DNA from 2 places in the Aminobacter sp. BA135 genome. Region 2 is predicted to be linked to the other one. Evidence: riboswitches for the same ligand, from Rfam matches in the RefSeq annotation. Region 2 holds a riboswitch; the other holds the start of a gene.

Region 1 (14,840 bases), 1.8 Mb from region 2:
GCCCCGGCTCGTTCGTCCTGCCGATCAAGGCGGCGTCGGAATTCGCCACTGCGATCCGGCGCAAGCTGGTGCTCGAGGTCAGCGGCGACACCCATGCCGTGCCGGTCGTCAGGATCGATACCGAGCCCCGGGTCGACTGCATGGCCGGCGAACGCGACAGGCGGATCTATTCCGATCCCTATTTCCCCGAGCTAGATCGTTAGACTGCGGGTGCGTTCGTTGCCGGGAAGCCCCGCGCGGAATATGCTTGGTTTCTAATGTTTCTGCGGATTACGGCACTCTTGGAGCAGAGGGTACTGCCATGGAGGGGGAACAGATCGGGCGCCTGCTGCGCCAGGCCGCGGACCATGCCGTCCGTTACAGGTCGGAACTGCCATCCAGGCCGCAGCGTCCGCTGCATGGCTACGCCGACGCCTTGGCCGCCTTTGACGGCCCTTTGCCCGAGACCGGAGAAGCACCCGGCGTCGTGGTCGACGAACTGGCGGCACGGGCCGAACCGGGCCTCAACGTTACCACCGGCGCACGCTTCTTCGGCTGGGTCATTGGTGGTTCGCATCCGGTTGGCGTCGCTGCGGACTGGATGACCAGCGCATGGGGCCAGAACGCCGGCAACCACCACGCCATGCCGTCGGCCGCCGCGGCCGAGACGGTTGCCGCGCGCTGGCTGCTCGACCTGCTCGATCTGCCACGCGAAAGCTCGGTCGGCTTCGTCACAGGTGCTACGGTGGCAAATTTCGTTTGCCTGGCCGCGGCGCGCGGCGAGGTGCTGCGTCGTATCGGCTGGGATGTCGAAGCCAACGGCCTGTTCGGCGCGCCGTCGATTTCCGTGCTGATTGGAGACGACGCCCACACCACGGTGTTTTCGGCGCTGCAATTCCTCGGCCTTGGCCACGATCGGCTGATCCGGGTCGCCACCGACAGCCAGGGCCAGATGGTGCCGGACGATTTCGCTCACCGTGCGGCTGACGTGCGTGGGCCGGCAATCGTCATCCTGCAGGCCGGCCAGATCAACACAGGCGGCTTCGACAGGTTCACCGAACTGGTGCCGATCGCCCGCGGGGTCGGTGCCTGGATCCATGTCGACAGCGCATTCGGGGCCTGGGCGCGTGCCTGCCCTGCTTTCAGGCATTTCACCGAGGGGCTCGACGCTTGTGATTCCTGGGCAACCGATGGTCACAAATGGCTGCAGACGCCTTATGACTGCGGCTATGCCATCGTCCGCGACAGCGAGGCGCATCGCCGCGCCATGACGATTGCGGCGAGCTATCTGCCGACGGCTATGGAGGGCGAGCGCGACCCCAGCCATTTCGTTCCCGAACTGTCGCGGCGGGCGCGTGGTTTCGCCACCTGGGCGATCATCCGCCATCTCGGCCGCGAGGGCATTGCCACCATGGTCGAGCGGCACTGTCGTGTTGCCCGGCTGATCGCCGATGAGCTGCGTGGTGAAAACGCCATCGCAGTGCTCAACGATGTCGTGCTCAACCAGGTGCTGGTGCGTTTCGGCGCCGACGAGCCTGCCGAGCGCGGCGATGAACTGACCCGGGCAACGATCATCCGGCTCCAGCGGGACGGCGTTGCCTTCGCCGGCGGCGCCAAATGGCGCGGACGCGAGGTGATGCGCATTTCGGTGATTTCCTGGCTCATCGACGACGCGGCCGGCAAGGCCACCGCCGCAGCCATCATCTCAGCCTGGCGCGGCGTGCGTGAAACGACCCAGGACTGACGCGAATATTGCCGGTTACTTGGCTTCGCCGCCGGCATATTCACCCGCCTGCCTTCAAATTTGCCAGATCGATCCCTAGATGACAGCGGGCTTGGCCCACCGTGAACAATAGGGGTTTCCTCCTGACCGACGTCATCAACCAAAAGCGCGCCGTGCAGCATTCCAGGGGCAAGCGCGCGATGCTGATCGTCAATCCGCGCGCACGCCGTGGTGGCGGCCCGATCGATGCCGTCCGTCAGGTGCTCGTCGATGCCGGTCTCCAGATCGAGGAGATGGCAACAAGCAAGGACGAGAACGCCTCCGAGCTGATCTCGCGCAATGCCGATCATTTCGACATGGCAATCGTTGGAGGCGGCGACGGCACGCTCAACAACGCGGCCGCCGGTCTGTCCTATTCCGGCCTGACGCTCGGTGTGTTGCCGCTCGGCACGGCCAATGACTTTGCCCGCACGATGGGCATTCCCGCCGACCCGGTGAAGGCGGCGGAAATCATCGCCGCCGGCCACCAGGCAACCGTCGATCTCGGCGAGGTCAACGGCCATCTGTTCTTCAACGTCGCCAGCATCGGTTTCAGCGCCGAACTGGCGGGCGAGCTCACCGAGCACGCCAAGAAGCGCTGGGGCACGCTGGGCTACGGCATCGTCGCCGCCCGCATCCTGATGCGCTCGCGGCTGTTCACCTGTTATGTCGACCATGACGGCACCACCGAAAAGATCCGCACCATGCAGGTCTCGGTCGGCAACGGTCGCCATTATGGCGGCGGCATGACCGTTGAGGAGACCGCGACCGCCGACGACGGCTGGCTCGATCTCTACAGTCTCGAGGTCGACCATTGGTGGCGGCTGCTCAGGCTGTTGCCCAGCCTGCGCAAGGGCACGCAAGGCCAGTGGGACGACGTCCGCGCCTTCAAGACCACGGAGGTGACGATCCGCACCAAGCAGCCGCGACCGGTCAACACCGACGGCGAGCTGGTCACCTGGACGCCGGCGCATTTCCGCATCCGGCCCAAATCGGTCAACGTGTTCGTGCCGAAGGGCTGAGCCCCGGCCAAAGACTGCGTTTTCAATCACGGTCTGTTCAGCCGACTCGCTGATACGCCGTCGCAGTTGAATGGCACACTCTGCCCGCGCCGATTCGCACGAAGCGGCCAGCCGGAGGATGTGCATGTCAGGCCAATCGTTCACCCAGACCAATCGTGAGCCTCTGGCTGAGGATGTCGACGCCGGGTTCTTCGATCATCTGAAGATGGCGCGGCAAGCGCTTGCCGGTTCAGCGGTGCGCCGGACGCTCGTCTGGCTCGGCCTGTCGATCCTGACCGTCATCCTCGCCACGTCGGCCGGGCAGATCGTGCTCAACCGCTGGAACAAGCCGTTCTACGACGCGCTGGAGAACCGCGACCTCGACGCCTTCCTGCACCAGTTGACGATCTTTGCGGCGATCGCCGGCTGCCTCCTGGTGCTGAATGTCGGCCAGCAATGGCTGAACCAGATGATCCGGCTCAAGCTGCGCGAGGGACTGACGCTCGACCTCATCACCGAATGGCTGCGGCCGGGCCGCGCCTTCCGCCTCGCCAATGCGGGTGCCGTCGGTGTCAATCCCGACCAGCGCATGCAGCAAGATGCCGGGCACCTTGCCGACCTTACAACAGACCTCGCCATCGGCCTGCTGCAGGCCTCGATCCTGCTGGTGTCCTTCGTCGGAGTGTTGTGGAGCCTGTCATCCGGCTTCGTCTTCCACGTTGGCGAGCGCTCGTTCAGCATCCCGGGCTACATGGTCTGGGCGGCGATCGTCTATGCCGGCTCCGCATCGCTGCTGAGCTGGCTGGTCGGCCGGCGGCTGATTGCCCAGAACGCCGATCGCTATTCGCGCGAAGCCGAGCTTCGTTTCTCGATGGTCCGCATCAACCAGAACATCGACGCCATCTCGCTGGCGCGCGGCGAGGCCGACGAAAAGCGCCGGCTGGAGCTCGATCTTGCCGGCGTGCTCAATTCGCTGCGCCGCATCTTCGCCACCCAGATCAATCTCGGCTGGGTCACCGACGGTTATGGCTGGTTTACCGTGGTCGCGCCGATCCTGGTCGCTGCACCGGTCTATTTCGCTGGCGACATCAGCTTCGGCGGGCTGATGATGGCTGTCAGCGCCTTCAACCAGGTCCACGCCTCGCTGCGCTGGTTCATCAACAATGTCGGCGCCATCGCCGACTGGCGCGCCACGCTGATGCGCGTCGGCGTGATCCGCCGCGTGCTGGTCTCAGCCGACGGGCTGCACGACAAGGAGGAGCGCATCGACGTCGCCGAAAGCCACGACGGCAGCCTGGCGTTCGACGATCTCCAACTGGTCTCGCCGAGCGGCTGCATCCGGCTTTCGGAGCCGCATCTCCGGGTCAGGCCGGGCGAGCGCCTGCAGGTCACGGGCGAGGCAGGTGCCGGCAAGACGCTGCTGTTCCGCGCGCTCGCCGGGCTGTGGCCATGGGGCAAGGGCCGCATCGAACTGCCCAAGGACAAGCAGGTCGCCTTCCTGCCGCGCGCTTCCTACCTGCCGCCGGGCACGCTGCGCGAGGTGCTTGCCTATCCGTCCAGCGGCACAGTCCTCGACGACAAGGATTTTGCCGAAGCGCTTGCCGCCGTCGGGCTGGAGCGGCTGGCAACCTCGCTCGACCGTGTCGCGCCATGGAACGACGAACTCACCAGCGACGAATTGCGGCTCGTCGCCTTCGCGCGACTGCGTTTGCACAAACCCGACTGGGTGATTGTCGACGAGGCCTTCGAGACGCTCGACGCAGCAGCGCATCGCCGGGTCAAAGACATGTTCGAGGGCGAGCTCGCCGGCACCGGCGTCGTCTATTTTGGCCCGCAACGACACAATGGCGGCCTGTTCGACCGGACAGTCCACCTTGCCAAGGACAAGCGTGGGCCGGTGCTCAAGCCGATCCGCATCAAGGATGTGGCAAAGGCCAAGGCTCCGGCTTGATCGGCCGGGCTGCAGGCCCGCCGGTGCAGGCCTGCAGCGGTGCGCTCAGATCGCGCGCGTTTGCGGGCAAGGCTCGGCCGACGACTTGCCGGCACCGAACAGCACGAAGCTGAGCGCCGCCAGCACCCATACGCCGAGGCCGCCATAGAGCATCACCCAGTGGAATCCGTTGACCAGTGCGGCATGGACCGCGTCGGCCGGCACGTCGAGGGCGCCTTGCGCGCCGTCGGTTGCGCCACCGGCGGCGATGCGCTCCGCCAGCGAGCGGAGCTGGCCGGCATCGGCGCCCTCGGGCAGCGCCCCCCTAAGTCCTGCAAGGATGCCCTCGACGAGAACGAAGCCCATGACCGCGATGTTGACGGCAAGAGCGATCAGCCTGGCGCTGGCATCGATGCCCGAGGCCATGCCGGCGCGGCTGGCCGGCACCGAACCCGTGGTCATGTTGGTGGCCGGCGTCGTCGTCAGACCGAGGCCGATGCCGGCAATCAGCGCCCCGGGCAGCACCGTCAGGCCGCTCGCCCCTTCGACAGGGCTGCCCAGCCACATGGCGATGAAGCCGAGGCCGATGGTGAACAGGCCGAGCGGAATGACGGTGCGTGGGCTGGTGCGCAAGAGCAGATACTGCGCCACCGGCGACATCACCAAGAACGGCACCGTATAGGCGAGCGCGGCGAGCCCCGTTTCGGTGCTGTCATAGCCGAGGCCTGCGGTGAAATAGATCGGCAGGTAGACCATGAACGGCCAATAGCTGAAGTTCATGCCGACGCAGCCGACGATGGCGCCGGAGAAGTCGCGGATCCGGAACACCGAGAAGTCGAACATCGGGTGCGAATGCCTCCGCTCGACCGCAACGAAGGCGATCAGGCCGATCAGCGTCGCCGCGGCGATAGCCAGAGCCGTCGGGCTGAGGAAGCCGAGATCAGCGCCTTGGGTGATGTAGTAGGTCAGGCCGAAGACAGCAGCGCTCAGGATGACGATGCCGGGAAGGTCCAGCCTCGTCGCCTGCGGGTCACGCGATTCCTTGACGCTGCCGAAGGTCAGCACCAGGCACAGCAATGCCAGTGGAGCGTGCACGAGGAAGACCCACTGCCAGGTCGACAGGGCGACGATCACGCCGCCGATGATGGGGCCGAAGCCAAGGCCGATGCCTGATATGACGCCCCAGACGGCAAAGGCGTTGCCGCGTGCCTTGGCGTCCTGGAACTGGTGCGAGAGGATGGCGATCGAGCAGATGAACATGGCGCCGCCGGCCATGCCCTGCAGGAAGCGGCTGGCGATCAGCACTGTGGTGGTGGGGGCGAGGCCGCACATCAAGGAGGTCACGCCGAAAGCGGCAACCGTAATCGCAAAAACGAGCCGGCGGCCGTAGCGGTCGGCCAGCGTTCCTGTTGCCATCAGTACCGTCGTACAGGCGATGGTGTAGGCGTTCATGATCCACTGCATGTCCTTGAAGTCGGCATGCAGCACATGTTCGAGCGTCGGCAGGATCACCGGCACGCTCGATATCTCAAGACCAAACATCAGCGCCGACAGGCAGATCGCCCCCAGCGCCAGACTGTCTCTCATCGTAAGCTTCATCCCATGTCTCCGGCTGGCGGCGTCGGGGGAGGAAGTCCGGTCGCCGCTGGTTATCTGGAAACATCCGAGATATGCCAAGCTTGAGCATGCATAAATGCTATGCAATCCTATATCAGTGATAACAAATTTGGATAGATGAGATGCTGTGGCTCGACGCCGAGGCCGTGCGCAACTTCGTCATGGTGGCGGACCTGCAGAGTTTCACCCGTGCAGCCGACGCCATGGGCTCGACCCAGGCGGCGGTCAGCGTCAAGCTCAAGCGGCTGGAGGAGCGTGTCGGCCGCAAGCTGATCGAACGTACTCCGCGCCGCGTCAGGCTGTCGGCCGACGGTGCGCTGTTCATCGAATCGGCACGAACCTTCCTCGCTGCGCATGACAATGCGGTTGCCGGCCTGACGTGTTCTGCCCGGCGCTTCACGCTGGGTATCGCCGGCCACGTCGCCGGGCCGGAGGTGACGACGCTGCTCGCCCGCCTCAGCCAGCACGATCCGGCGCTGACCATCGAGGTGCAGGTCGACAATTCGACGCTGTTGCTCGATGCCTTCGACCGTGGCGAGCTCGATGCCGCGATCGTTCGGCGCGAGGACGACCGCCGCGACGGCGAGGTGCTGGGACCGGAGCATTTCGGCTGGTATGCGACGCCTGAGTTCGATCATCGTCTTGGCGAGCCGATCCGGCTGGCGACGCTGTCGCGGCTGTGCGGCGTGCGCGATCTGGCGATACGCACGCTCGACGATGCCGGCATTCCCTGGGTCGAGGTGTTCGTCGGCGGCGGCTCGTCGTTGGTGACGGCGGCAGTGTCGGCCGGGCTGGCGACGGCGGTCTTTCCCAGCCGTCTCGCGCCGCCCGGAACCGTCGAAGTCAGCCGCAAGTTCGGTCTGCCTGATGTGCCCGCAAGCGAGATCGTGCTGCACTCGTCGCTCACCGACCGCCGCTCGCGCGAAGCCCTGCGTATCCTCGCCTGCGCCTTCCACGAGCACCGGGCAAAGGCGGGGTAGGGCAAAGGACCGCGCCCTGGTTCCGGACGCGGTCTTGTGGTGCTAGCGACCCTTGCCGATGTTTTCCAGATCGTACTCGGTGGTCTGGTAGACGCGGTTGATCCAGTTGCCGAACAAAAGATGGGCGTGCGAGCGCCAGCGGTTCAGCGGCCGGCGCTGCGGGTCGTCGTCGGGATAGTATTCGTGCGGCACGGCGATGGTCACGCCGGCCGTGACGTCGCGGTCATACTCTTCCTTGAGCGAGGTCGAGTCGTATTCGATGTGGTTGAACATGTAGAGCCGGTTGCCGGCTTCTTCGGCCAGCAGGCTGGGGCCGGTCTCTTCCGATTCCATCAAAAGCTCCAGGCCGGAGCCTTCGGGGATGTCCGAGGCACGGACCTCGGTCCAGCGCGACACCGGTATGGCGAAATCGTCGGAGAAGCCGGCGAGATAGGGCGAGGCAGGCGCGTTGTTGTTGTGGCGGTAGACGCCGAACGCCTTGTGCTCCAGCGTGTGCTTGGGAACGCGGTGAAAATGCCAGGCGGCCGCCATCGCGCCCCAGCAGATGAAGAACGGCGAGTGCACGTTGGTCGTCGTCCAGTCCATGATCTGCTTGAGTTCGTCCCAGTAGGTCACGTCCTCGAAAGGCAGCAGTTCCACCGGCGCACCGGTGATGATGAAGCCGTCGAACTTGCGATCCTTGACCTCTTCCCAGGTCTGATAGAAGGCGATGAGGTGATCTTCTGAGGTGTTCTTGGCCTTGTGGGTGCCGATGCGCACCAGCGTCAGTTCGACCTGCAGCGGGCTGGCGCCGATCAGGCGCGCGATCTGCGTTTCGGTCCTGACCTTGTTGGGCATCAGGTTGAGCAGGCCGATCTGCAGCGGACGGATGTCCTGGCGGAGAGCTGTCTGCTCATCCATGATGGACACGCCCTCTTTTTCCAGCACTTGGCGGGCGGGGAGTTGATCCGGGATCTTGATCGGCACTGTGCGAACTCCAAAAAACAAAACCGGCATTGCTGTCGCAAAGCCGGTTTACGGATCGCAAACGGCCCTTTAGCGACTTGTTTAACGTGGCTGCAAGCCGACCGGCCAAATCACCACGGGTCTATGCCCTGCTATTACGCCCGGGCGGGGATTGCGTCAACCGCGACCCATTCGTCCGGCCAGACCGCCTGGTTCCGCCGGTTTTCCTCGACATTGCGTGCACCGGGCGGTATTTCCGCTGCGGCCTCCGGCCGGAGGCGCCAATCCAGGATATTTCGAAATGACCAAGGCACCCGAGCAGATTCGCCCCGAACCCCGCGCCGGCATCATGGACATCGCAGCCTATGTCCCCGGCAAGAGCTCCGCTCCGGCAGGCGTCGCCAAGCTCCATAAGCTGTCGTCGAACGAAAATCCGCTCGGCGCCTCGCCCCATGCGATCGAGGCCGTCCAAAGGCTATCGCATAAGATGGAGTATTATCCCGACGGGTCGGCGTCACGCCTGAGGCAGGCGATCGCTACGACCCATGGGCTGAACCCTGCCAACATCCTGTGCACCAATGGCTCCGACGAAGTGCTGGGCCTGTTGTCCCAGAGCTATCTCTCGCCGGGCGACGAGGCCATCTACACCGAGCACGGCTTCATGGTTTACAAGATCTACACCCAGGCAGCCGGTGCCACGCCGGTCGTTGCCAAGGAGGATGCCGAGAAGGCCAGCGTTGACAACATCATCGCCGCGCTGACGCCGAAGACCAGGATCGTTTTCCTCGCCAACCCCAACAACCCGACCGGCACCTACCTGCCGTTCGAGGAGGTGCGCCGCCTGCACGCGGCACTGCCCAGGAACGTGCTGCTCGTCCTCGACGCTGCCTATGCCGAATATGTCCGCCGCAACGACTATGAGTCGGGTGTCGAACTGGTCGCGGCCAACGAGAACGTCGTGATGACGCGCACCTTCTCCAAGATCCACGGCCTCGGCGGCATGCGCATCGGGTGGATCTATGCGCCGGCGCACGTCATCGACGTGCTCGAGCGCATGCGCGGTCCCTTCAACGTCAATGCGGCGGCGATCGAAGCCGGCGTGGCGGCGATGGAAGACCGTGGCCATGTCGAGCGCACCATTGCCCACAATGCCAAATGGGCGGAATGGCTGGTCGCCGAGTTCGAAAAGCTTGGCCTGCGCGTCACGCCTTCTGTCGGCAACTTTCTGCTGGTGCACTTCCCCGATGACGGCAAGCACTCGGCCGCAGCCGCCGACGATTATCTTACGGCGCGCGGCTATATCCTGCGCAGGGTCACCGGCTACGGTTTCCCCAACGCGCTGCGCATGACCATCGGCACAGAAGAAGCCAATCGCGGCGTCGTCGCCGCACTCACCGAATTCCTGAAAAGTTAAACCATGTCAGATCCTCTCTTTGAAAAGATCGCCCTCGTCGGCATCGGCCTGATCGGCTCGTCGCTGGCACGCGTCATCCGCCGTGAAGGGCTCGCCCGTCACATTGCGATCACCACCCGCAGTGCACCCACGCTCGCCCGCGCCGAGGAGCTCGGCCTCGGCGACAGCTACTCGACCGACGCCAAGGCAGCCGTCAAGGATGCCGACCTCGTCATCGCCTCGGTGCCGGTCGGCTCTTCGGAAGCGGTGGCTGTCGACATCGCTTCAGCGCTGAAGCCGGGCGCCATCCTCACCGATGTCGGCTCCACCAAGGCCTCCGTCATCGCGCAGATGGCCCCGCATGTGCCAGCGGGCGTGCACTTCATCCCTGGCCACCCCTTGGCCGGTACCGAGAAGTCGGGCCCCGATGCCGGTTTCGCCGAGCTGTTCGAGAACCGCTGGTGTATCTTCACGCCGCTGCCTGATACCGATCCGGTGGCGCTGGAGAAGCTGTCGGAGTTCTGGCGCCGCTGCGGCTCCAACATCGATACGATGGATCCCGAACATCACGACATGACGCTCGCCATCGTCTCGCACCTGCCGCACATCATCGCCTACAACATCGTCGGCACAGCCGACGACCTGGAGTCGGTGACCAAGTCGGAAGTGATCAAATATTCGGCTTCCGGTTTCCGCGACTTCACCCGTCTGGCGGCTTCCGACCCGACGATGTGGCGCGACGTCTGCCTGCACAACAAGGACGCGATCCTGGAAATGCTGGCGCGCTTCTCGGAAGACCTGGCGTCGTTGCAGCGGGCTATCCGCTGGGGCGACGGCGACAAGCTGTTCGAGATGTTCACCCGCACCCGCGCCATCCGCCGCTCGATCATCGATGCCGGCCAGGAAGTCGACGTGCCGAACTTCGGCCGCGAGGCCATCGAACATCCGGCGAAGGGTTAGGGGAATAGGGGAATAGGGGATCGTCCCCCTACTCCCCTACTGCCTTACTCCCCTAATCGACCGCCGGCACCATCCCCAGCGGAATGAACCCCAAAGTCGCCTTGCCCTTGACGATCTTGAGCGGCAGGGTCGGCGCGTCGCCGAGCAAAGCGAGGCCGGTGAAGGCGGTCTCGAACTGCTTGGCCTGCTCCGGAATGACCTGAGACAGGATGCGCGACAGCTCGCGCGGGTTCTGGATCGTCACCTTGAGATCTGCATCGATCAGCCCATCGTCGCCGACCGACCATGGGCCACTGAGTGCGACGCCGGTCGTACCGCCCGACGTCAGCGTCAGCGAGCGAATGCTGCCCGACTGGCCGCGCAGCGCCGGCTGCCTGCTTTCCACAAGGGCAACGCCATTGTTGAGCGAGGTGTCGGCGCTGCCGTCGAGCTTGGGCAGCGTGCGGCCGCCGATCGCCTGCGGATCGATCTGCAGACCGGTGAAGGTGCCGGCAAGATCGATGTTGGCGCCGTTCGGGCGCAGATGCGTCTGCGTCTGCTCGGCGGTGAACAGCGGCTTGGCGACCCCGTCGATGAACGCCGCCTGGCCAGAAAGCTTGAGCGTTTCGACCGAGATACGTTCGGGCAACGGCTTGGCGATACGTGCGCTGGCATGCAGCAAATCCCAGTTGAATTGCAACTGAGGCAGGTCGGGCGCGGTGATCCTGAGCGGGCCGTCGATCTCCAGCACCGAGTGCATCGGCTGATAGACCTGGGCGGCGGTGCGGAAACTGCCGGCGCTGGCCGAAATCCTGCGCCCCGCATCCTCGTAGTCCAGCCGGTCGCAGAACAGGCCGATGCGGAACGGGAAGCCCTTGATCGCGGGGTTGGCGCATTCGAGCGACACACCATCGCGGTTGACGCCGGCGATCGCCTTGCGCACCTCGCTTTCGGCCTTGCCGGCGAACCAGAACCATCCGGCGCTGTAGCCGCCGAACAGCAGCACGATGAAAAGCCCGAGCCACATGAAGCGGCGGCTGTAGTTTGCTCTTGGTTCCTGACTTGACGGCATGCTTGGGCTCTCGCTAACGCGGTTCTGTTCACCGCGATCACCAACAGGCTGGCGATATGGGCGATTTTTGGGTTTTTGGCTACGGTTCGCTGATGTGGCGGCCAGGTTTCGCGCATGTCGAGACGCGCCGTGCCCGGTTGATGGGGTTTCGTCGTTCGCTCTGCATCCGCTCCTGGGTCCATCGTGGCACCGAGCAGCGGCCGGGCCTGGTGCTCGGCCTCGACCGTGGCGGCTCCTGTGTCGGCCTCGCCTTCCGCGTGCCCGGCGACCTGCGCGACGAGGTGCTGGCCTATCTCAGGAACCGCGAGCTCGTCACCAGCGTTTATCTCGAACGCCAGCTGACGATCCAGCTCGACGGGAGCGAAAAGGTGGCTGCGGTCTGCTACATCGCCGACCGCAAGCATCACCAGTACGCCGGCAATCTCGACGCGGCGCATGCGGCCGGCATCGTCACCGGGGCCGTCGGCCAATCGGGCCGCAACGAGGAGTATGTGTTCAGCACCGTCGAGCATCTCAAGGCACTCGGCATTCGTGACCACTGGCTCGAAGAAGTGGCGCGGCTCGTCGGCGAATAGACCTGGTGTCAGGAGGTAAAATCAACGCCCGATTTTCGGCGGCGCGTCGCGCGCAATCGCGCTAAAGATCAACCATGCTGTTCCAACGCCCCGACGACGATACGCTCTACGATGCCCTGATCGCCCGCGACGCAGGCTATGACGGTTTTGCCTATGTCGGGGTCAGGACGACCGGCATCTTCTGTCGGCTGACCTGCTCCGCGCGCAAGCCCAAGCGCGAGAACGTGCAGTTCTTCGACACCACCGCCGAATGCCTGCATGCCGGCTTCAGGCCCTGCTTGCGCTGCCGGCCGATGATGGGCTCGGGCGAAGCGGAGCCATTGGTCGCAACGCTGGTCGAGGCGCTCGAACGCGAGCCGGAGCGACGTTGGCTGGAGGCCGACATCGTTGCCATGGGCCTCGATGCCTCGACCGTGCGCCGCGCCTTCAAGCGTCGTTTCGGCATGAGCTTCCTCGAAATGGCGCGGCTGCGCCGGCTCGGGCAGGCGGCGGAGCGGCTGAGCTCGGGCGACAGCGTGCTCGATACTCAGGTCGAAGCGGGGTTCGATTCCGGCAGCGGCTTTCGCGCGGCTGTCACCCGGCTGCTCGGCGAGGCGCCGGCCAAGCTGCGCGGCAAGACCATGCTCAAGGCCGACTGGATCGAGACGCCCATCGGCCCGATGATCGCGATTGCGGACCAGCATGCCCTGCACATCCTCGAATTCCTCGAGCGAAAGGCGCTGGCGACAGAGGTGCGCAAGCTGCAGGCGGTCACCGGCTCGGCCATTGCCTTCGGCAGGGCCGCACCGATCGATCAGATCGAGGCGGAACTCTCCGCCTATTTCGCTGGCACGTCTGCAGAGTTCGCAACTCGGCTGGCACCGCAAGGCACGTCCTTTGAACGTCAGGTGTGGGACGGCTTGCGCCGCATTGCTGCGGGCGTCTCGGTGACTTATTCCGGCCTCGCCGGCGAGATCGGCAACCCCGCAGCCATACGTGCGGTCGGCCGCGCCAACGGCGCCAACCCGATCGCCATCGTCATCCCGTGCCACAGGGTGGTCGGCGCCAGCGGCGACCTGACGGGCTATGGCGGTGGCCTCTGGCGCAAGCGCTGGCTGCTCGAACACGAGCGACGGATGGCCGCTGGCTAGCCTCGTGTCACATATCAAGGATCAGTGATATCAAGGGAGCATCGTAGTCGGGGGACATCGATGCTGCTGCCTGCAAGCGCGGACAAGATCACGATCCAGCGTATCCTCAAGGTCAATCACGCTGGCGAACGCGCCGCGATCAACATTTATGGCGCGCAAATCGCTGTTGCCCGGCGGTTCTTCCCGGTGATCCAGCCGGAGCTGGAGAAAATGCGCGCCGACGAGATCCTTCACGCCAGGATCTTTCGCGACGCCATGCCGACACGCGACACGCGGCCGTGCCGTGTCATGAAGTTCTGGTCGCTTGGCGGCTATGTGCTGGGGTTGGTTACATCGGTGCTTGGACCGCAGATGGTCTGGCTCTGCACGGAAGCGGTGGAGGCCACCGTGCATCGCCATCTCGAAGAACAGCTTCGTTTCCTGGAGCGTCGGGACGAGCGCCTGCATGCCGCCATCCTCGACATCCAGCAGGAGGAACTCGAGCATCTTGAGGTCGCGCGCCAGCGCAGGTCCGCCAAGGGCGTGCCTTACAGGCTGGCCTATGGGGCGATCTCGGCGGCGACAGCCATGATGATCTGGCTGTCGACCTGGGGCGATACGAGCTGGATGAAGCGCGAGCTGGCGGCCGGTAGCTAGCCGACCTCGACGCCCAATTCCCTGAGCCGCTTCACCGCCGTCGGCGGCATCGGCGGCGGGTTTTTCGAGGTTGCGGCTTCGATCAGGAATTCGTCGCAGGCGGCCTCGGTTTCCGAGATCAGGCGCTGCATGAATTCCTCGCGCGACAGGCCCGCCGGTATCGGCTTCAGGAAACGCGCCTTGATGGTGCCGGGGTAACGCAGGAACTTGCGCCGCGGCCAATACAGGCCCGCGACATGGGCGACCGGCACCACGGGCATGTTGAGCGCCGCGTAAAGCTCGGCGATGCCCCACTTGTAGGCCGGCTCGTCGCCGGGCGCGCGGCGGGTGCCCTCGGGATAGATGATCAGTTGGCGGTCGTTCTGCATTTCCCGGCGGGTTGCCACGACAACGGCCTTCAGGGCTGCCGAGCGCTTGCCACGGTTGACCGGGATCATCTTCATCTTGGCGATGTACCAGCCGAAGAACGGGATCCACATCAGCTCGCGCTTGAGGATGTAGAGCGGGTCGCGCAGGTAGGGGAAAAAGGCGATGGCGTCCCAGAACGACTGGTGCTTGGGCGCCAGGATGAACGAACCCGCAGGCAGGTTCTCGAGCCCCATGACCTCGCTCTTCGTGCCAGCGATCTTTTCCTGCAGCCACAGGCTCGAACGCGCCCAGAATTTGGGCACCAGCCAGGCGCGGTGGCGTGGCGACAGGAAATAGTAGGGCGTCCAGAAGATCATCTGGGCGATCAGGCTGACATAGAAGACGAAGTTGAATGCCAGCGAGCGGATATGGAGCATTGGTGAGGGGCGCCTGAGGACGGGATTTCGCCGTTGGTTACACCAAGCCGTCCAAAAAGGAAAACGCCGCTTGCTTTGGAATGAGCTTTTGCGTGG
Region 2 (14,840 bases):
TTGCTGGCCAGCGTCATGATCGCCCGCGCCGAAGCTGGACATGCGGTTCCGATATTTCTCAAGATCGCGCCCGACCTGCACGAGGCGGAGCTCGAAGACATCGCGGCCGAAGTGACCGAAAAGGCGATCGACGGCGTCATCGTCTCCAACACCACCATCACGAGGCCTGCGCTGCGCAGCCCGACCCACACCGGCGAGACCGGCGGCCTGTCAGGCAAGCCGGTGTTCGCGCGCTCGACGGCGGTTCTTGCGCGCATGCGCAAGCTGCTTGGCCCGCAGCGCGCCATCATCGGCGTCGGCGGTGTCGATTCGACTGACACGGCACTGGAGAAGATCCGTGCCGGCGCCGACCTCGTCCAGCTCTACACCGGCATGGTCTATGCGGGCCCGTCGCTACCGGCGCGCATCGTGCGCGGCATGTCCGACTTTGCTGCGCGCGAAGGCCTCAAGAGCATCTCCGAGCTGCGTGACAGCAAGCTCGATCAGTGGGCCGCGACACCGCTTTGAAACGTTGCCCGCGCCCTGGGCTTCAGGATCGCCAGCAGGCACAGGCCGCGCACGATCAGCAACAGGTGTAGGGCCGCCCATAGCCCGGCATTGCCGTAGGCTGAGGGCAGCAGCAAAAGTGCCGCGATGAACACCAGCAACGAGATCACCATCATGTTGCGCATGTCGCGCGACCAGGCGGCGCCAATGAAGATGCCGTCCATTTGGAACGCAAGCACGCCGCTCAGCGCAGTGAATGCCGCCCAGGGCAGGAAGGCGATGGCTGCCGATCGCACATCCTCAGCCGTCGAGATCAACGCGATCAGGTCGGCGCCGAAGATCATGAGTGCCGCGGTCATGCTGCCGGCCAGCGCAAAGCCCCAGATCGAGCAGAGATAGACAGCCTTGCGGAAGGCCGGCTCGTAGCGCGCGCCAACGGCACGGCCAGCAAGCTGTTCGGCCGCAGCAGCAAAGCCGTCGAGGAAGAAGCCGGCGGCGATGAAGAAGTTCATCAGCACCGCATTCGCCGCAAGCGTCACCGTGCCGAACTGGGCGCCCTGGCGGGTGAACAGCGCGAACGCTACGAGCAGCGACAGCGAGCGGATCATGATGTCGCGGTTGAGCACGAACAGCCGCTTGAACGCGGCGGCATCGAAGATGCGCGCGCGCGCCAGCCTGGGCTCACGCCCGAAGCGCCGCAGCAGCACCGCCAGGCCGATGACCATGCCGGCAAGCTCGCCGGCAACGGCGGCCCAGGCAACACCTTCGACGCCCCAGCCGAAATGCAGCCCAAGCAGGATGGAGACGACGATGTTGACGCCATTGAGCGTCGCCTGCAGGAACAGCGCGAAGCTACCCTCGCCGCGCCCAAGGATGTAACCGAGGATGGCGTAGTTGATCAGTGCGAAGGGCGCGCCCAGCATGCGGATACGGACATAGTGGTCGAGCGTCTCGTTGACGCGCGGCTCGGCCTGCATGAACCACTGCCCGGCAAGCGAGGTCAGTGGTGCGGTCAGCGCCAGCACGATGCCGGCAATCAGGGCGATCACCACGGCGCGCCAGAACACCGCCTGCTCTTCGGAGGCATCGCCGCGGCCGAAAGCCTGCGCCACCAGCGCCGTCGTGCCGGCACGCAGAAAGTTGAAGCTGGTGAAGACGACATCGAAGGCGACAGCACCAGCTGCCAGGCCGCCGAGCAGGGCGGCATCACCGAATTGCCCGACGACGCCGGTGCCGACAAGGCCGATGAAAGGCGTGGTCAGATAGGCCAGGGTCATTGGCACGGCAATCGCCAGCACCGAGCGGTTGGTGACGGAAAAAGGCGTCACGCGGCCCTCTGGCGATGCGTATTCCAACGAAAGTCCTCCCAGTTGCCGAATCTCCCTAGGGCACATGCCCCGGTTTCCCCAACGCCCGCAACCATTTAAGTTGCGGCAACAATCGATTTCGCCCTCCTGGTTCAGCAACCCTCCATGCCGCTTCAGATCGTCAGCCATCCCGACTACGACGCCGGCTTTGCCGCCGACCACCGCTTCCCGATGGGCAAATACACGGCGCTGATGGCACGGCTCGAAGCCCTCGGCCTGACCAGCGGGCTCAACCGGGCCGAACCGATCGCGCCGCATTATCTCAGGCTTGCGCATGACGCGACCTATGTCGACCAAGTGCTGACCTGCACGGTGCCGCACCATATCGAGCGCGAGATCGGCTTTCCTGTCGGTGAGCGCGTGTCGCGGCGCGCCCAGCTCGCCGCAGGTGGCACGCTGGCTTCGGCACGGCTGGCACTCAGCCATGGCATCGCCTGCAACGCCGCCGGCGGCAGTCACCATGCCCGCCGCGCCCAGGGCGCCGGCTTCTGCACCTTCAACGACGTCGCCGTCGCCGCACTGGCGCTGCTCGAAGATGGGCAGGTCGAGAACATCCTGGTTGTCGATCTCGATGTGCATCAAGGCGACGGCACCGCCGAGATCCTTGCCAGAACTCCTACGGTGTTCACTTTCTCGATGCATGCCGAAAAGAACTACCCGGTGCGCAAGGTCGCCTCGAGCCTCGACATCGGCTTGCCCGACAAGACCGGCGACGATGCCTATCTGGATGCTCTCACCGATGCCCTTGCCGGCCTGTCACGACACGGCAGATGGGACATCGTCTTCTACAATGCCGGCGTCGATCCGCATCGCGAGGATCGGCTTGGCCGTCTAGCGCTGAGCGACGAGGGGCTGCGCCGGCGCGAGCGTCTCGTCATTGGGCACTTTCGCGGACGTGGCGTGCCATTGTGCGGGGTGATCGGCGGCGGCTATTCGACCGATGTCGCAGCCCTTGCCGCTCGCCACGCCATCCTATTCGAAACGGCGGCCGCCTTTGCCTGAGCGCGATCCCGAAACGCATCAATCGCGTTTCGGAAAAGACCATGCCAGACGGGGCGGCAGCTATTTGCGGTAGCTGAACAGCCTCAGAATGATGAAGGCCGGCACGACGATCGCGGCACCCAGCAGGAAGTAGCCGAGGAAGCGATCGACGGCGCGGAAGCCCATGCGCCAGATGTCGACGAAGAAATCGCGAATGCCATACAGCACGTCGAAGGGCGACCAGCCGAAGGCTGACATGACGATGCCGACGAGGAAGGAGATGACCAGCAGCTTGATGAACACCCTGAGCGGGGTGTCTCCGAGAAAGCGCGTCAATCCGGACAAGTTCGATCTCCTGCGATTCGAGCCATCAGGCATATCGTGATTGCGCCACGCGCTTCAAGGTGCTGACGCCGATGCCACCCGCGCTGCACAACCTGCGATTCATGTGATCGGCAGAAATTTCACGCAGGACGATACATCCGCGTTGACCTTTTGGAAAACATTCTCGGGCGATTAGCAACTTCTGATGGATCGTCGGGAGTTGAGCGCGCGGTGGGAATGGAAAAGAACTCGCAAGCCAAACGCGGTCTCAACAGCTACCTCATCGCCTTGGCGTTGGCCTGCCTGCTTCCCGTGGTCGCAGTATCGGCTGTTGCGGTCTGGTCTGCCGGAAGCGCCTACAGGGATGCGGCAGTCGCGCGCTTGAACGACACCGCTCGCACGCTGGCCAATGCCATCGAAGGAGAGCTAAGCAGCCGCTTCGCCAACATGTCGGTGCTGGCGCAACATCGTGAGATTCCCGATCCCGAACCGCTCCCTGAGCCGGAACTGTGGGTGCTCGGCGCCGACAACAATGTGGCGCTGATCGCCAACGATCGCGTCCCGGCCTTGCGCGCCAAGTCGAACGCGGCGGCGGATGCCGCAGTGCTTGCCATGAGCACGCAGGCGAACGTTGTCTCGAATGTGCTTACCACAGGCAACGAGCCGCGCCTCGTGCTGGCTGTGCCCGCCCCTCCGGGCAAGCGCGGGACCGCCGCCTACGTCATGTCGACGTCACCTCAAGACCTGATCCAGACCTTGCAGCGCGGCAAGCGCGCGCCGACCGACATATTGGTGGCCGTCACCGACGGCAACGGGCGCATTCTCGCACGTTCGCGTGACGCCAGCCGGTTCATTGGCCAAGTCGCTCCGGACTGGCCCAAACTGGAGGCGCTTGGAACCAATGCCGGACTTTTTGCGGCAAAGACCATTGAAGGCCTGCCGATCATCCTGTCTTTCCAGAAGCTGGCTGGCACACCGGGCTGGGTGATCATCGTCGGTGAATCGACGACCGTATTCGACGCGCGCTGGCGCGACCCGATGTTCAATCTGATGTTGGGTGCAGGCATGAGCCTGCTGCTTGCCGTCTGCGTGGCGATGTGGCTCGGCAAACGCATCCTGCAGCCTGTGCAGGAGCTGGCCCGCTACAGCAATGCCATCGCCGATGGACAGGAGACGGAGGCGGCCTCGGTTGCCACATCCTCAATCCAGGAATTCGAGATCCTGCGTCAGAGCTTTGCCAGGGCCGAAAATGCCCTGCGCAGCGAAAAGCGCCGCTATCGCACCATCGCCGAAACGGGTGCCATTGTGCTGTGGCGTCGCGACGGGGATGGCAGCGCTGGCCTCGCGACCGGCTGGGAGCAACTCACCGGCCGGCCGGAAAGCGAGGTCGAGGGCCAGGAGTGGACCAACGCCATCCATCCCGACGATCGCCCGATTACCTCCGCCGCCTGGGCCGAGGCGCTCAAGCAAAACACGCCGCTCGATGTCGAGTTCCGTCTCAAGGTCAGTGACGGACGCTGGCTCTGGGTTCGCTCGCAAGGTGCCCCGGTGTTCGACACAGACGGGCGCATCATCGAATGGGTCGGGCTGCTAGAGGACATCGACGAACGCAAGCGCGCGCAGGCCGACATCGCCTATCTGGCGCATCACGACACGCTGACCGGGCTCGGCAATCGCATCCTGTTTCGCCAGCAGCTCGAACTGGCGGTCGGCAATGTCCGGGATGGCCGCGCCCGCGCCCTGCTCTGCCTCGACCTCGACCTGTTCAAACAGGTCAACGACACGCTCGGCCACCCTGTCGGCGACGCCTTGCTCTGCGCGGTCGCCGACCGGCTGCGCGGCTGCGTCGACGCGGCGGATTGCCTCGTGCGCCTCGGCGGTGACGAGTTCGCCGTCATCCAGAATGACGGCCGACAGCCGGATGCTTCGGTATCCCTCGGCTGCCGCATCGTCGAGGCGCTCTGCGCACCCTACGACATCGCCGGCCACCAGCTGTCCATCGGCGCCAGCGTCGGTGTCACCTTGATCGGCAACGACAGCAGTGACATCGGTACCTACTTCAAGCGCGCCGACGCCGCCCTCTACCGCGCCAAGCAGGACGGTCGCGGCCGCGTCTGCTTTTTCGATCAGGTCGAGTTGCTCGCCGATATGGTCGAACTGGCCAAGGGCGGTTCGGTGCAGGCAAAGGACGTCGCCGAGCGCAGCAACGGGCGCGCCTAGGCCGTCGCCAGTCGCGCTCAGGAAGCAGCAGCCACCACGCCACCGTCCTTGATGTGCGGTTGAGCGTCCATCAGTTCCTGGAAATAGGCAACCGTGCGCTGAAGGCCCTGCTCCAGCGGCGTGGCGGGTCGCCAGCCGAGAGTACCGGCCAAGGTGATGTCGGGCCGCCGTTGCTTCGGATCATCCTCGGGCAACGGCAAGAACTCGAGCCGCGACCTGCTGCCCGTCTCGGCCAGAACCGCGCGGGCGAGCTCGATCATCGAAAACTCCTCCGGGTTGCCCATATTGACCGGTCCGGTGAAATCGCCTGGAGAGGCCATCAGCCTGATCAGGCCGTCGACGAGGTCGTCGACATAACAGAACGACCGCGTCTGCGTGCCGCCGCCGAAGATCGAGATGCTGTCGCCGCGCAACGCCTGCATGATGAAGTTGGAGACGACGCGCCCGTCATCGGGCTGCATCCTCGGGCCATAGGTGTTGAAGATGCGGGCGACCTTGATCTCCAGATGGTGCTGTCGCCGGTAGTCGAAGAACAGCGTTTCGGCGCAGCGCTTGCCCTCGTCGTAGCACGAGCGCGGGCCGATCGGATTGACGTTGCCCCAGTAGCTCTCGTCCTGCGGGTGGACGGCTGGGTCACCATAGACTTCCGATGTCGAGGCCTGGAGGATTCTGGCGCCTAGACGCTTGGCGAGGCCAAGCATGTTGATGGCGCCGAGCACGCTGGTCTTGGTGGTCTGCACCGGATCGCGCTGGTAATGGATGGGCGACGCCGGACAGGCCAGGTTGTAGATCTCGTCGACTTCGACAAAAAGCGGCTGGCAGACGTCGTGCTCGATCAATTCGAAACGGGAATGTTCGGCAAGGTGTGCGACATTGGCGCGCGCACCGGTGTAGAAATTGTCGACGCACACAACATGCGCCCCTGCTTCCAGCAGCCGCTCGCAGAGATGCGAGCCAAGAAAACCCGCCCCGCCTGTTACCAGTACACGCTTCTCCGGATGCATGTCGGCCTCTGCTTTCGCTATGGACATTGCCTGGCGGGCAGGCTCATGCAATGTCACTCATGTTTCTACAATCTGAGCATTTCCAGGCCAATAGGCGCGTTTGAATGAACTACTTCGACGGCAGCGCTTTCAGCAGGGACTGGACATCCCACCACATCCCGATCTGGGAAAAGTTGCTGCGCGAGCGCGCGCAGGAGCCGCTGCGGGTTCTGGAAATTGGCTCCTTCGAGGGCCGCTCGGCGCTGTTTTTCCTGAAGTTCCTGCCCAATTGCCATTTGACCTGCATCGACACATTCGAGGGCAGCGTCGAGCACAGGACACCCGGCTCGCGCCATCACACAGATATGAGCGAAGTCGAGGCACGCTTCGATGCCAACACGAGGCTCTTTTCCGACCGGCTCGAAAAGCTGAAGGCCTTCTCGATCGAGGCGCTGTCGGAACTGCAGCGCGAGTCGCGCCGCTTCGACGTCGTCTATGTCGACGGCGACCACCATGCCGCCTCGGCCTTCACCGACGCCCAGCAGAGCTGGGACCTGCTTGCCTCGGGCGGCATCATGATCCTGGACGACTATCTGTGGCAGCCGGCCAAGCCGGCCGCCGAGCGCCCCAAGTCCGGCATCGACGCCTTTCTCCAGGCAAGAGCAGGAGAGTACGAGGTCCTGCACAACGACTACCAGGTGATCGTCCGCAAGACCTGGAGCCCGTCCCGCGATGCCGCTTCAGGTTTCACCATCGGCGGGCGGAGCATCGACGAGGCCTCCGGCGGGTCGATCAAGCCGCCCCTGGTCAGCTTCGTCGTCATCGCCTGGAACTATGGCCGCTACGTCGGTGCGACGATCGACTCGATCAAGGCGCAGGACTACCCGAATTTTGAGTGCCTGGTCATCGACAATGGCTCGACCGACGACAGCGTCGAGGTCATCGCCAGGCATGTCGGCAATGACAGCCGCTTCCGTATCGAAACGCTGCCGGAAAATCTCGGCCAGCTTGGCGCGGCATTCTGGTCGCTCGACAAGATCAAGGGCGGCTTCGTCAGCTTCGTCGATGCCGACGATGTGCTGCTGTCGACCTACGCGTCGATGCATGTCCAGGCTCACCTGGCGCTGCGGCAAAGCGTTGCCTTCACCTCGTCCAGCGTCGCGGAAACGGACGCGCTGGGAAACATCCTGGCTGCCGCCGGCGGCGGCGCCGTCGACAGCCAGAGCCAGACGCGAAACTTGCATGCCGAAGCGTCCGTCTTCCGGCTGCCGACCGTCTCACAGCAGCACTTCCAGCAACTGTCGGCGCGGACCGTTCTCGTGCCGAGGTGGGCGAGCGGCTGGCAATGGAGTCCCGGTACGGCAAACATGTACCGGGCATCGCACCTGCGGCTGGTCCGGCGCGGCGGCGAAGCCAGATACATGCGGGCGGCGGATGGCTACTTCAACTTCATGTGCCATGGCTTTGGCGGCAGCGCACTTATCGATGTCGTTCTGTCAGGCTACAGGCTGCATGGGGAAAACGCCTTCTCGAACCATGAAAGCTCGCCCTGGCTTCGGTCCGGGACGCCGGAATACTACCGGCTCGCCGAGGAAGCGACGCTGACCGATATCGATTTTCTCCTGGCCAATGCAGGCAGATATGCCTGGATGCTCGACGGCGGCTACTGGTCGGTGCTGGATCTCATCACCCGCGAAACACCCAAGCGACTGCGCAGGTTCTACGGCGACCGCAAGGTGTTCGCGGTTTTCCTGGCAAATGCACCAACACTGGCGGCCGAGTTTCGCTCGCGTGTCTTTTGCCGTGAAATCCTTGCCCGCTTTTCCGGCAGCCAGGCGCGCAAAATCCTGCGCGCCGGGCACGGCGGCAGGCTCAAGCAGCGCGCCTATGGCGAGATTGCCCTCTCCGAGCTGCGCAAAGCGCTGTCGATCCTGCGGAAGCGCAAATAACGTCGCCCGACGACGCAGCCGAATTGCGTCGGTACTGGTACAACACGTTTCCCGATTGCCTGCCCGCAAGGCGAATGCTAACCAAGTGCCCGCGCGGGTATGATGTAATGGTAGCCTGTCAGCTTCCCAAGCTGAACGCGCGGGTTCGATTCCCGCTACCCGCTCCAATTTTTACAGCAAGATCTTTCGTCCTGCCCGCAACCCACCCGAAACGGGTGCTTTCACATGTGTCTTGCGACGCCTGCTCCGGATACGAAAAGGCCGGACGCAAGCGCCCGGCCTTCGGTGTTCAGGTATTAGCGATCAATCCGCGCCATAAATATCGAAATCAAAATACTTCGCGTTGATCTTGGCGTAGGTGCCGTCCTTGTAGATGGCGTCGATGGCAGCGTTAAGCTTGTCGCGCAAGGCGGTGTCCTCGAGGCGGACGGCGATGCCGGTCTCGGATTCGGTGCCCTTTAGATCGCCGATCATCTTGCAGCAATCCTGACCGGTGGTCTTCATCCAATCGACGAGCACGAACTTGTCGGCGACGACGGCGTCGAGGCGGCCATTGGTCAGGTCGGCCACGGCCTCGTCCTGCGTCGGATAGAGCTTCACGTCGGCGCCGGCCTTGGCATAGTGGTCCTCGGCATAGATGCTCTGCGTCGTCGACGCCTGGGCGCCGACCGACTTGCCCTTCAGCGCGTCGGGCTCCGGCGAAGTGAGTTCGGAAGTCTTGAGCGCGATGAGCGCCAACGGCGTCGTGTAGTACTTGTTGGTGAAGGCGACCTGCTTCTTGCGTTCCTCGGTGATGGTCATAGAGGCGACGATGGCGTCGAACTTCTTGCCCTGCAACGCCGGAATGATGCCGTCCCAATCCTGGGCGACGATCTCGCATTCGACCTTCATCTGGGCGCACAGCGCGTTGGCGATGTCGACATCGAAGCCGACCAGCTTGCCGTCGGCGCTCAGATTGTTGAAGGGCGGATAGGCCCCCTCGGTAGCGATCTTGAGCTTTGTTGCGTCCTGCGCCCAGGCACCGCCCGCCGCAGACAACAGCGCTGCAAGCGAAGCAGCGCAAGCGAACTTCCACGAAATCTGCATGGTCCTCTCCATTTGCCGGGCGCCCTTATGTTGAGCGTCCCTGCCCGCAGCCAAGCACAGCAGCTTGAAATGGACAAGCAGACTAAGGTTGGCACGCCCTGACCTTAGGTCAGTCCATGCGGAAATGCTTGGAAAGCTTCAGGCCCTGGGCCTGGTAGTTGGAGCCGAGGTCGGTGCCATAGAGCGCCTTCGGGCGCGCCAGCATGTGCTCGTAGACGAGGCGGCCGACGACCTGACCGTGTTCCAGGATGAAGGGCACCTCATGGCTACGCACTTCGAGCACGGCACGGCTGCCGGTGCCGCCGGCGCTGGAATGGCCGAAGCCTGGATCGAAGAAGCCGGCATAATGGACGCGGAATTCGCCGACCAGCGGGTCGAAGGGCGTCATCTCTGCGGCATAGAGCGGCGGCACATGCACCGCCTCGCGCGACACCAGGATGTAGAACTCGTCCGGGTCGAGCACCAATTCCTCGGCGCCGTGATTGTAGATCGGCTCCCAGAAGTCGACGACCTTCTGGGCGGCGCGCTTGTCGACGTCGACGAGGCCGGTATGGTGCTTGCCACGATAACCGACGATGCTGCCGGGCGCACCGGCGAGGTCGATCGACAGCGCGATGCCGCCCCCTGAAATGTTTGGCGGATCGATCGCCACCAGCCGGTCGGACAGATGCAGCGCGTTGAGCTCAGTTTCCGACAACAGCGCGTTTCCCTTGCGGAAGCGGATCTGGGACAGTCGCGAGCCCTTGCGAACGACGATCGGGAAGGTGCGCGGGCTGACCTCGAGATAGAGCGGGCCGGTGTAGCCGGCGGGAATCTTGTCGAACTCCTGGCCACGGTCGGTCATGACACGGGTGAAGATGTCGAGGCGGCCGGTCGAGCTCTTCGGGTTGGCCGAGGCCGATATTTCGGCAGGCAAAGCAAGACTCTCCAGCAGCGGCACGATGTAGACGCAGCCCGTCTCCAGCACCGCGCCATTGCTCAGGTCGATCTCATGCAGCTTGAGCCGGTCGAGCTTGGCCGACACCAGCGAATTGGGGCCAGGCAGGAAGGATGCGCGCACGCGATATGCGATGGCGCCAAGGCGCAGGTCGAGGCTCGCCGGCTGGATCTGGTCGGCATCGAGCGGCGATGCCTTGAGCGCGCCCGACGCAAACAACGCCGCGATGTCCTGGTCTGGAAGAATGCCCGACTGCCGCAATTGCCTCACTCCTCTACAGCGCCACCAGCCCAAAAAGCGAGCCGGGGCCGCTGGATCCCGACCGTTTCCGGGCTCATGTGCGTGGCCCAAGACGTTTAGTCGTCCTCGCAATTGACGCAAGCAGGCTGCGGGTCTAAAGGACATTTATCCCGTGGTGATTTGGCCGGTCGGCTTGCAGCCACGTTAAACAAGTCGCTAAAGGGCCGCGTTGTGGACCGGTTGCGACTTATCGCGGCCGGTTTTTTTGTATTTGGATTTGGCTATGAGCTCCGAAAAGCAGCGTAACTGGAAACCCCAGACCACCCTCGTCCATGGCGGCAGCCTTCGCTCCGGCTTCGGCGAGACCTCGGAATCGATCTTCCTGACCCAGGGCTATGTCTATGAAAGCGCCGAAAGCGCCGAGGCCCGCTTCAAGGGCGAGACCCCCGGCTTCATCTATTCGCGCTACGCCAATCCCACCGTCGACATGTTCGAAAAGCGCATGTGTGCGCTCGAAGGCGCGGAGGACGCACGTGCCACCGCCTCCGGCATGGCGGCCGTCACCGCCGCCATCCTGTGCGGCCTGAAGGCCGGCGACCACATCGTTGCTGCCCGTGCCCTGTTCGGCTCGTGCCGCTGGGTCGTCGAGACGCTGGCGCCTAAGTATGGCATCGAGGCGACGCTGGTCGACGGCACGCTGATCGAGAACTGGGAAAAGGCGGTCCAACCCAACACCAAGCTGTTCTTCCTGGAAAGCCCGACCAACCCGACGCTCGAAGTCGTCGACATCGCGGCGGTCGCGACCCTTGCCAATTCGATCGGCGCACGCCTCGTCGTCGACAATGTCTTCGCCACGCCGATGCAGCAGAAGCCGCTCGAGCTCGGCGCCCATGTCGTCGTCTATTCTGCCACCAAGCACATCGACGGCCAGGGCCGCTGCCTCGGCGGCGTCATCCTGTCGGACAAGAAGTGGATCGACGAGAACCTGCACGACTACTTCCGCCACACCGGCCCGAGCCTGTCGCCGTTCAACGCCTGGACGCTGCTCAAGGGCTTGGAGACACTGCCGCTGCGCGTGCGCCAGCAGACCGAGACCGCCGGAAAGATCGCCGACTTCCTCGCCGAGCAGCCTGAAGTGTCGCGCCTGATCTATCCGGGCCGCGCCGACCACCCGCAGGCCGACATCGTCAAGCGCCAGATGTCGGGCGGCTCAACGCTGATCTGCTTCGACGTCAAGGGCGGCAAGAAAGCCGCTTTCGCCTTCGAGAACGCGCTGCGGATCGTGCTGATCTCGAACAATCTCGGCGACGCCAAGAGCCTGATCACCCATCCGGCGACGACGACGCACAAGAACCTCACCGACGAGGCCCGTGCTGAGCTCGGCATCGACGACGGCACGCTGCGTCTGTCGGTCGGCCTCGAAGACGCCGACGACCTGCTCAACGACATCGGCGACGCGCTGAAGGCGGCGCGCTAAACGCACCAAAAGGGGATGGCGCTCCGCAAGCCGGACGCCATCCGTCTCTGTCGATCCCGTCTTACGGTGGCTTCGTTCCGTAGACATCATAGACAGCGGGTGCCGCCGATGCGTCGGCGAGGTGAAATCGACCACACAGTCATCACAATCGGCGTGATTTTGTCTAAGAGCAGTTGACCCGCCGCCTCGTGCGGCGGACTCTATGAATGTGCAGGCCAAGGAGCGCAGCATATGTATCGCGCAATCACCCGCAACATCGCGGTCGAGGTCGAGCCCTTCTATCTGGTGGACCAGTCGGAGCCATCGGAAAACCGCTACGTCTGGGGTTACCGCGTTACCATCGAGAACAATTCCGACGAATTCGTCCAGTTGCTGTCGCGCTACTGGCACATCACCGATGCGAGCGGCAAGGTCGAAGAAGTGCGCGGCCCGGGCGTGGTCGGCGACCAGCCCGAGCTCAATCCCGGCGACAGCTATCAATATGCGTCCGGCTGCCCGCTCTCGACGCCGTCAGGCATCATGGTCGGGCGCTACACCATGCGCAACGAGGCGGGCGAGATGTTCGACATCGCCATCCCGGCCTTCTCGCTCGACTTGCCCGATGCTCGCCACAGGCTGAACTGACGCATCATTGCGCCCGATTTCACTGTACCGGTGCGAATTCTGCCGGGTCGAATTCGTAGGACTTGGAGCAGAACTCGCAGGCGACGCGGATGACGCCGTCTTCGACGCTGTCAGTGATTTCCTCGGCCGTGAAGCCCTGCAGGATGCCCTTGATCTTCTGGCCCGAACACGAGCATTCGTCAACGACGCGAACGCCGTCATAGACGACCACGCCATGCTCGTGGAACAGGCGGTAGAGCAGCCTTTCGGTGCCGACCGTCGGGTCGATCAGTTCGGTCGGCTCGATGGTTCCGACCAGCGCCAGAAGCTCCTGCCAGGAGTTGTCGTCCGGGTGGACTGCGATGTCGCGCTCGTCGCCGTCGCCGCCATGGATGTCGGCCACGCGCCGGCGCTCGGGCGAGTCGGGCAGGAACTGCGCCAACAGGCCGCCGGCACGCCAATGCTCGCGCGGACCGCCTTCGGCCGGCAGCACGAGCTTTGCCACCGACAGCTTGACCTCGGTGGGTATCTGTTCCGACTGGCGGAAATAGGCGCGCGCCGCCTCTTCCAGCGTGATGCCATTGAGCTCGACGATGCCCTGGTAGCGTTGGGTATGCTCGCCCTGATCGATGGTCAGCGCCAACACGCCGCTCCCGAGCAGATCCTCGGGCGCGGTCATGCCGGCCTCTATCGCCGCATCGACGCGGTCGGCGTCGAAGCGTGCATAGGCGCGCAGCGAATGCGGCGTGGTGAAGTCGGCGACCAGCATGTCGACCGGCCCGTCAGTGCGGGTCTGGAAGATGAACTTGCCTTCGAATTTCAGCGACGTGCCGAGCAGCACCGTGACCACACAGGCCTCAGCCAGGAGCCTGGCCACCGGCTCGGGATAGTCGTGCCGTCCGAGAATCTGGTCGAGCAGCGGGCCGAGCTGGACGGTGCGGCCACGCACGTCGAGCGGCTCGACCTGGAATGGAACGACATGGTCGTCGCCGGCGAACCCGAATTCGCCGAGCTTGCGTTCGGTGTCAGTCACTGGAACTTATCCCATCTATAGAGTTCCGCGCCCGGTCGGTCCGCCGACGGTCGCAGAACATGGCTTTGATGATAATTGAATGATCCCGCCCCAGATAGGGTCGCGGGATCACGCATTCAAGCGCCCAGGCACCAGGCGAGCACGGCCTTCTGCGCGTGCAGCCGGTTTTCCGCCTCGTCGAAGACCACCGAGTTCGGGCCGTCGATGACCTCGTCGGTCACTTCCTCACCGCGATGCGCCGGCAGGCAGTGCATGAACAGGGCGTCGGGCTTGGCATGCTTCATCAGGTCGGAATTGACCTGATAAGGCAGGAACACGTTATGGCCGCGGGCGCGATGCTCCTGGCCCATCGACACCCAGCAGTCGGTGACGATGGTGTCGACACCGCGAACCGCGTCTTCGGGTGAGCGCGTGATCATGACCTTGCCGCCATTGGCGCGGGCCCAGTCGATGTACTTCTGCTCCGGCTCGCTGCCTTCGGGCACGGCGATGTTGACGTTGAAGCTGAAGCGCGCCGAAGCCTCGAGCAACGAGTGCAGCACGTTGTTGCCGTCACCGGTCCAGGCAAAGGTCTTGCCGCGCACCGGGCCGCGATGCTCCTCGAAGGTAAGGATATCGGCCATCAGCTGGCACGGATGGGTGTCGTCGGTCAGGCCGTTGATGACGGGAACGGTCGCATTCTCGGTCAGCTCGAGCAGTCGGTCATGCGCCGTGGTGCGGATCATGATCGCGTCGACATAGCGCGACAGCACCTTGGCGGTGTCGGCGATCGATTCCGAGCGGCCGAGCTGCATCTCGGTGCCGGTCAGCATGATGGTTTGGCCGCCAAGCTGGCGCATGCCGACATCGAACGAGATGCGCGTGCGGGTCGACGGCTTGTCGAAGATCATCGCCAGCACCTTGCCCTCCAGCGGCTTCGATCGCTCGCCGGCTTTCAGGCGCGCCTTGCGCTTGGCTGCGTCGTCGAGAATCCCGCGAAGGTCGCTCCCGGAAAGTGCCGAGAGGTCGGTGAAATGGCGAATCCCGCTGGTCATGAAACTTCCTTGGGTTCAGCCGCCGCTGGCGGCGGCCTTGGAAAGGCTGGCAGCTCCGGCGCGAACCCGCGCGAGCGCCTCTTGGATGTCCGCGTCGCTGGTCGTCAGCGGCGGCAGCAG

The links. A riboswitch is a leader RNA that binds a small molecule or an ion and turns the genes downstream of it on or off. The one in region 2 is predicted to bind S-adenosylmethionine.
Region 1: another riboswitch for S-adenosylmethionine. It lies ahead of metA (homoserine O-acetyltransferase MetA); the one in region 2 lies ahead of SLT36_RS26965 (O-succinylhomoserine sulfhydrylase).

Annotation. Positions count from the first base shown of each region.
Region 1 is NZ_CP139572.1:1,604,440-1,619,279, forward strand. Features, by position in the region: gene SLT36_RS07910 (DUF1194 domain-containing protein) at 1-203, shown strand, start outside; gene SLT36_RS07915 (pyridoxal phosphate-dependent decarboxylase family protein) at 302-1,723, shown strand; gene SLT36_RS07920 (lipid kinase) at 1,903-2,763, shown strand; gene SLT36_RS07925 (ABC transporter ATP-binding protein/permease) at 2,888-4,693, shown strand; gene SLT36_RS07930 (MFS transporter) at 4,739-6,259, opposite strand; gene SLT36_RS07935 (LysR family transcriptional regulator) at 6,412-7,269, shown strand; gene metA (homoserine O-acetyltransferase MetA) at 7,312-8,235, opposite strand; SAM riboswitch at 8,285-8,362, opposite strand; gene hisC (histidinol-phosphate transaminase) at 8,516-9,628, shown strand; gene SLT36_RS07950 (prephenate/arogenate dehydrogenase family protein) at 9,632-10,567, shown strand; gene SLT36_RS07955 (DUF2125 domain-containing protein) at 10,620-11,618, opposite strand; gene SLT36_RS07960 (gamma-glutamylcyclotransferase) at 11,675-12,193, shown strand; gene SLT36_RS07965 (bifunctional transcriptional activator/DNA repair enzyme AdaA) at 12,268-13,323, shown strand; gene SLT36_RS07970 (demethoxyubiquinone hydroxylase family protein) at 13,384-13,959, shown strand; gene SLT36_RS07975 (lysophospholipid acyltransferase family protein) at 13,956-14,744, opposite strand.
Region 2 is NZ_CP139572.1:5,551,178-5,566,017, forward strand. Features, by position in the region: gene SLT36_RS26915 (quinone-dependent dihydroorotate dehydrogenase) at 1-507, shown strand, start outside; gene SLT36_RS26920 (MATE family efflux transporter) at 483-1,880, opposite strand; gene SLT36_RS26925 (histone deacetylase family protein) at 1,959-2,855, shown strand; gene SLT36_RS26930 (DUF6460 domain-containing protein) at 2,916-3,212, opposite strand; gene SLT36_RS26935 (diguanylate cyclase domain-containing protein) at 3,540-5,378, shown strand; gene SLT36_RS26940 (UDP-glucuronic acid decarboxylase family protein) at 5,396-6,382, opposite strand; gene SLT36_RS26945 (glycosyltransferase) at 6,487-8,310, shown strand; tRNA gene SLT36_RS26950 (tRNA-Gly) at 8,404-8,477, shown strand; gene SLT36_RS26955 (ABC transporter substrate-binding protein) at 8,614-9,396, opposite strand; gene SLT36_RS26960 (2'-deoxycytidine 5'-triphosphate deaminase) at 9,506-10,594, opposite strand; SAM riboswitch at 10,736-10,813, shown strand; gene SLT36_RS26965 (O-succinylhomoserine sulfhydrylase) at 10,857-12,050, shown strand; gene apaG (Co2+/Mg2+ efflux protein ApaG) at 12,282-12,674, shown strand; gene SLT36_RS26975 (Hsp33 family molecular chaperone) at 12,694-13,686, opposite strand; gene argF (ornithine carbamoyltransferase) at 13,803-14,720, opposite strand; gene SLT36_RS26985 (aspartate aminotransferase family protein) at 14,736-14,840, opposite strand, start outside.